DNA from 3 places in the Caballeronia sp. INML1 genome. Region 1 is predicted to be linked to each of the others. Evidence: predicted binding sites of a transcription regulator. Region 1 holds the regulator's gene; each other region holds the start of a gene.
The links. Region 1 encodes HrcA, which represses chaperone genes, less so after heat shock. Its sites were predicted from a motif close to TTAGCACTCNNNNNNNNNGAGTGCTAA; they were not measured.
Positions count from the first base shown of each region.

Region 1 (2,268 bases):
TGCGATCGGCGCCTTCGAGCTTCAGCTGATTCAGCATTGCGCCGATGCCGGGCGAACCGTAGCGCATCGCATAGTCGACGATCACGTGATAGTCGTTCGCCGCGAACAGCCGCCGCAGGCCCTCGACCTGCTTTTCCGTATGCACGCGCAGCGGCGAGCCTTCGGGCATCCATACTTGAGCGTATTTCTTCGCCGACGCGCGTCCGCGAAACGGCAGGATCAGCCCGCGCAGAATGACCTGCCACACGATCGAAGGTATTTCGACGACGCGCGGATCGGAAAGGAATTGCGCCAGATACTTGCGCACCGCCCGCGGCGTGGGCGCGTCCGGGGTGCCGAGATTGATCAGCAGCACCGCGACGCGATGGGAAGCGCTGGGCTGCGAGGGCAACTCGAGGTCGAAACGCATAGGGCAAGCGGGCCGGAAGGGACGTCGAAAAGGTGAAGACCATTATAGCGGCGGGTCCACGAGCGCATCATTGGCCGAATGGCCTAGTGGCGCAGCCTTGCGTGCCGCGCCAAGATGGCGTTACTGGTGGCTGAGCGACATCGAGAGCAGGCGCGCGGTGATGTCCACGATCGGAATCACGCGGTTGTAGGCCATGCGTGTCGGGCCGATCACGCCGAGCGTGCCGACGATCTTCCCGTTGACCTCGTACGGCGCCGTCACGACGCTCATTTCCTCGATCGGCACGAGATTCGACTCGCCGCCGATGAAAATCTGCACGCCTTGCGCGTGGCTCGAAACATCCAGCAATTGCAGGAGGCTCGTCTTTTGGTCGAACAAATCGAAAAGCTTGCGCAGCCGCGCCATGTCGGACGAAAGGTCCGCCACTTCGAGCAGGTTGCGCTCGCCGGAAATGAGTACGGTGTCCGTGGGATCCGTCTCGGCGGTGCTCGCGACCACGGCCGCCTGCATGAGCGCGGTCATGTCGCCGCGCAACTGATCGATTTCCTCGCGCAGGCGCCGGCGCACTTCGTCGAAGGACAGGCCCGCGAAATGCGCGTTGATGTAATTGGAGGCTTCGACGAGCTGCGACGGCGAGTAGTCGCGCTGCGTCGCCATCATGCGGTTCTGGACATCGCCCTCGGGCGTCACGATGATGAGCAGAATACGCTTGTCGGACAGCCGCATGAACTCGATCTGCTTGAACATGTGGCTGCGGCGCGGCGTGAGCACGACGCCCGCGAACGACGACAGATTGGACAGCACGCTCGCCGCCGCGGCGACGATTTTCTGCGGCTCCTCGCCCTGCAGCCGGGTCTTGACCGCAGTGGTCATGGCTTCGTCTTGCGGCGCTTCTACAGTCAGCATCGTATCGACGAAGAGCCGGTAGCCGCGCGGCGTGGGAATACGTCCCGCCGACGTATGCGGGCTCGCGACGAGGCCGAGCTCCTCGAGATCCGACATCACGTTGCGGATCGTCGCGGGACTCAGTTCGAGACCGGAATGGCGTGATAGCGTGCGCGAACCGACCGGCTGACCTTCGGCGATATAGCGCTCGATCAACGTCTTGAGGAGGGTTTGTGCACGTGGGTCTAGCATGGGGAAATTTTAGCTCAACGAGTCGGGGGGCGGCGAGCCGCGCCGCGTGCGCTGCGTTCAACGTCCGCTCCATTCTAGCGAGAATCGACGGGCGTGCCGCGCAACGTCGCGCGGTCCCGTCGCAGCACGACCGTCCAACCTCGCCCACGGTTCTTTTCGATCTCTGACTATGGTGTAATGCCGGCATGGAAATTGGCCAATTCAAGACCGTCGCCCTCGTGGGGCGCACCAACACGCCAGGCATCGAGGCGCCGCTGAGATCGCTCGCCGGTCTTCTTGCGCAGCAAGGCTTCGAGGTCGTGTTCGAGGCGGGCACCGCGAAAGACGTCGGTGTGACGGAGTTTCCCGCGCTGTCCATCGCGGAGATGGGTGCGCGCGCGGACGTCGCAATCGTGCTCGGCGGCGACGGCACCATGCTCGGCATCGGCCGACAGCTCGCACCCTACAAGACGCCGCTCATCGGCGTGAATCACGGGCGGCTCGGCTTCATCACGGACATTCCGCTCAAGGCGATGCAGGAAATCGTCCCGCAACTGCTCGCCGGCCAGTTCGAGCGCGAGGAGCGCAGCCTGCTCGAAGCGCGCATCGTGCGCGACGACAAGCCGATCTATCACGCACTCGCGTTCAACGACGTCGTGGTGAATCGCAGCGGCTTTTCCGGCATGGCGGAGCTGCGCGTGTCGGTGGACGGCCACTTCATGTACAACCAGCGCTCGGACGGC
Region 1 covers NZ_JALQDT010000004.1:226,483-228,750, reverse strand. The annotation lists gene hemH (ferrochelatase) at 1-409, opposite strand, end outside; gene hrcA (heat-inducible transcriptional repressor HrcA) at 530-1,546, opposite strand; gene NCR38_RS02065 (NAD kinase) at 1,732-2,268, shown strand, end outside.

Region 2 (2,268 bases), on a different contig from region 1:
CGGCGGTCGCCGAAGCCCGGCGCCTTCACCGCGACGGTCTTGAGAATGCCGCGAATGTTGTTGACGACGAGTGTCGCGAGCGCTTCGCCTTCGACGTCTTCCGCGATGATCAGCAGCGGACGGCCGGCCTTCGCGACCTGTTCGAGCACCGGCAGCAGATCGCGAATGTTCGATACCTTCTTGTCGTGCAGCAGGATATACGGCTCGTCGAGCGCGGCGACCTGACGGTCCTGATTGTTGACGAAGTAGGGCGACAGATAACCGCGATCGAACTGCAGTCCTTCGACGACATCGAGTTCATCGTCGAGCGACTTGCCGTCTTCCACCGTGATGACGCCTTCCTTGCCCACGCGATCGATCGCTTCCGCGATGCGCTGCCCGATCGACTCCTCGCCGTTGGCCGAGATGGTCGCGACCTGGGCGATCTCCTTGCTCGTCGTGGTCGGCTTGCTGATCTTCTTCAGCTCCTCGACGGCGGCGATGACGGCCTTGTCGATGCCGCGCTTCAGATCCAGCGGGTTCAGGCCGGCGGCCACGTACTTGTTGCCCTCGCGCACAATCGCCTGGGCGAGCACGGTCGCGGTCGTCGTGCCGTCGCCGGCGAGATCGCTGGTCTTGGATGCCACTTCCTTGACGAGCTGCGCGCCGATGTTTTGCAGCTTGTCCGCGAGCTCGACTTCCTTCGCCACGGAGACGCCGTCCTTGGTGACGATCGGCGCGCCGAAGCTGCGCTCCAGCACGACGTTGCGGCCCTTCGGACCGAGCGTGACCTTCACTGCATTGGCGAGAATGTTGACGCCCTCGATGAGCTTCGAGCGCGCGTTATCCGAGAAAACGATGTCTTTTGCTGCCATGTCGTTCGACTCCTTGTATCTGATTCTTCCCTTCAGCGATTCACGACCGCGACGATGTCTTCTTCACGCAGGACGAGCAATTCATCGCCATCCACCTTGACGGCTTGTCCCGCGTATTTGCCGAACAGCACGCGCTCGCCGACCTTGACGTCGGGCTCGACGCGCTTGCCGTCGGCGTCGCGCCGGCCAGGACCGACGGCGAGGATCTCGCCCTGATCCGGCTTCTCGGCGGCGCTCTCGGGAATCACGATGCCCGACGCGGTGCGCGTTTCCTGATCCAGACGCTTAACGATCACGCGATCGTGCAGGGGGCGCAGACTCATTCGCTCTTTCCTCCAACCTGGTCTCTGAATTGGCACTCCTCGAAGCGGAGTGCGACGGAGTTGCGAGTATAAGAAGCGGCTCCGCGCGGCCCAAATAAGCGTTTCGCAGATCGATAGCGCGAGGGCGCGTATGTGCTATCGAGGTCGCCGAGGCGCGCGTCCGGCATCATCGCGGGGCCGAGCCGACGCAGCCGCGTTCGCGCGACGCAGTCCGCCAAATCTCGCGACCTGCTTTTGACCTGAGAAAAACTTCGTTCCCTTGCGCACTCCGCGCCGATAGAGTGCGTGCCTCGCCATCGCACCGACGCACGACAACGGTGCACCGGCCCAACGAACGAAGGAATCTCATCCATGAAAACCAGGACCTGGGGTGCGGTGCTCGCCGCACTGCTGGTGCTCGCATCCAATGCCGCGCACGCGGATCGTCTGGACGACATCAGGAAGGCCGGCGTGCTGCGCGTCGCGGCGTTCGACAGCAACCCGCCGTTCGGCTTCGTCGATCCGAAGGACAATCAGATCGTCGGGCTCGATGTCGATTACGCGCGCGCCGTGGCGAGGAGCCTGGGTGTGAAGCTCGAAGTGCAGCCGACCAATCCGGCCAATCGCATTGCGTTCCTGAAGTCGGGCAAGGTCGATCTCGTCTTCGCCAACTTCACGATCACCGACGAGCGCAAGAAGGAAGTCGATTTCAGCACGCCGTATTTTGCATCGGGCACGCAGTTCATCGCGAAGAAGGGTGTGCTCAAGTCGCCTGATCAGATCAACAGCCTGCGCATCGGCGCGGACAAGGGCACGACCAACGAACAGCAGGTGCGTGCGAAGTTCCCGAACGCGACCATCGTCGCCTACGATGACACGCCCTTTGCCTTCGCCGCGCTGCGCACGGGCAACGTGCAGGCGATCACGCAGGACGGACCCAAGCTCGTCGCGCTGCTCGCGCGCGTGCCGGACAAGGCGAGCTACGAGATTCCCCCCTTCACGATCTCCAACGACTACGAAGGCGTCGGCGTGCCGAAGGGCGAAACGCGTCTGCTCGATGCCGTGAACGGCACGCTCACCAGACTCGAGGCGGACGGCGAGGCGGGGCGCAT
Region 2 covers NZ_JALQDT010000056.1:124,763-127,030, reverse strand. The annotation lists gene groL (chaperonin GroEL) at 1-854, opposite strand, end outside; gene NCR38_RS21640 (co-chaperone GroES) at 887-1,177, opposite strand; gene NCR38_RS21635 (ABC transporter substrate-binding protein) at 1,529-2,268, shown strand, end outside.
Region 2: NCR38_RS21640 (co-chaperone GroES) is a predicted target of HrcA. The motif match lies at 1,207-1,233, and genes of this name have one in related genera.

Region 3 (2,268 bases), on a different contig from region 1:
TGCCGCGGATGTTGTTGACGACCAGCGTTGCGAGCGCTTCGCCTTCGACGTCTTCAGCGATGATCAGCAGCGGACGGCCAGCCTTCGCGACTTGCTCCAGCACCGGCAGCAGATCACGGATGTTCGACACCTTCTTGTCGTGCAGCAGCACGAACGGGTTTTCCAGAACGGCGACTTGCTTGTCCGGGTTGTTGATGAAGTACGGCGACAGATAGCCGCGATCGAACTGCATGCCTTCCACGACGTCCAGTTCGTCTTGCAGCGACTTGCCGTCTTCGACGGTGATGACGCCTTCCTTGCCGACCTTGTCCATCGCTTCAGCGATGCGCTCGCCGATCGACGTGTCGCTGTTCGCCGAGATCGAGCCGACTTGCGCGATTTCCTTGTTGGTCGTGCAGGGCTTGCTGATCTTGCGCAGTTCTTCGATCGCGGCCGTGACGGCCTTGTCGATGCCGCGCTTCAGGTCCATCGGGTTCATGCCCGATGCGACGTACTTCATGCCTTCGCGAACGATGGATTGCGCCAGAACGGTAGCGGTCGTGGTGCCGTCACCTGCGTTGTCGCTGGTCTTGGAAGCCACCTCCTTGACCATTTGCGCGCCCATGTTCTGGAGCTTGTCCTTCAGTTCGATTTCCTTCGCGACCGAGACACCGTCCTTGGTGACCGTCGGGCCGCCGAAGGAGCGCTCGAGCACCACGTTGCGGCCCTTCGGACCGAGCGTGACCTTGACCGCGTTGGCCAGGATGTTCACGCCTTCGACCATCTTGGCGCGTGCGGAATCGCCAAAAGTGACTTCTTTAGCTGCCATATCCAAACTCCTTGATTCGATTCGGTTTGCTGGCTTCGCTCAGCGCGCCCGAAAGGGCTGCGGCTTGTTGGCGAAGCCGAACGTGCAGGAAGGATGCTTACTTGACCAGAACGGCCATGATGTCTTCTTCGCGCATGACGAGCAGTTCTTGCCCGTCGACCTTGACGGTCTGGCCGGCGTACTTGCCGAACAAAACGCGGTCGCCGACCTTCACGTCGAGAGCGTTCTGCACGCCCTTGTCATCGCGCTTGCCCGGGCCGATGGCCAGGACTTCGCCTTGATCCGGCTTCTCAGCCGCGGCTTCCGGAATCACGATGCCCGATGCGGTCTTGGTTTCCTGGTCCAGACGCTTGACGATGACGCGATCGTGCAAAGGACGAAGGTTCATACACACTCCTCTCTTGATTGAGACTGAAAACACGGGAAAACCCGTCCGTTGAGAACAATCTCGCCGGACGGCAATCTTGTTAGCACTCTCGTGCAGTGAGTGCCAATTATATGGACCGAGTTTGACAATTTCAAGGAGGGGCACGAACGGAGTGTCGAAGTTCATCGAACACTGAACTACGTTCATCGAGTGTTGATTGCTCGACGACAAGCACGCATGTCTCACGGCGCCAGATCTTCCGTCAGATCAACGACTTAGGATTGTTGGACGCGACGGTCAGCTCGGGCAGGCGCCGTGGGCGGACCTGTAAAAAACTCAAAACCGGACGACTCGCCCACGCGAAGCGTTGCTCCTTGAGGGTTAGTGTTACCTCCCTCGAACCTTCTCATCCATTGACGTTCGCCGTCAGGGGACATGAAGTTGATTCCAATCTGGGCGCATCACCGGAGAATTGGGCGGGTCACGGCAGCAACGGCAGTAGGATGTGCGGATTCAATGGGTCGAACGTCGCTGAGCGACCCTCGACCGAACTTGACCTAGTGACCGTCGGTGGCAGCTACGGGGCTGCAACGGTCGCTCGGCCGGGCACGTTTTCTTTCGAATTAGGCACATCGCCGAGCAGCCTCTTTTCAACCGAAGATAGCGCAAAACGCCCACTTCGAGCAAAGCCTACGAATTCTCCAGAATGCGCGGTGGGGCGCTGGAGACCCGGCTGATCAACACCGTGCTGGACGTCTCAGACCCGCGTCCGCCAAAGAGAAGCACGGCGGGATGAAATTCCGCACTTCGTGCATCTTCGTTCGCGCCTGGAGAGGGAGGAAACGACAGCGGGATAGGAAGATAGTATCAACGATAGCATGGCGCAGCAGAGCTGCAGCTTGTCCCGGCCCGCCCGACGCAGCCGCGCTCAAAAATAGGCTGGCTCGCCGATCCTGCCGCTCAGCGACTTCAGGGGCAACGTCGCGGCAAAGGTCATGAGCGCGTGCGGCGCGAGATGGGTTGCGGCAGCGGCATGAGCTGCTGGCGCCGTCTGCGCGACTGGCAGGCCGCCGGTGTCTGGGACCGACTGCAC
Region 3 covers NZ_JALQDT010000027.1:115,302-117,569, forward strand. The annotation lists gene groL (chaperonin GroEL) at 1-808, opposite strand, end outside; gene NCR38_RS10615 (co-chaperone GroES) at 906-1,196, opposite strand; partial or broken gene NCR38_RS10620 (IS5 family transposase) at 2,068-2,268, shown strand, end outside.
Region 3: NCR38_RS10615 (co-chaperone GroES) is a predicted target of HrcA. The motif match lies at 1,276-1,302, and genes of this name have one in related genera.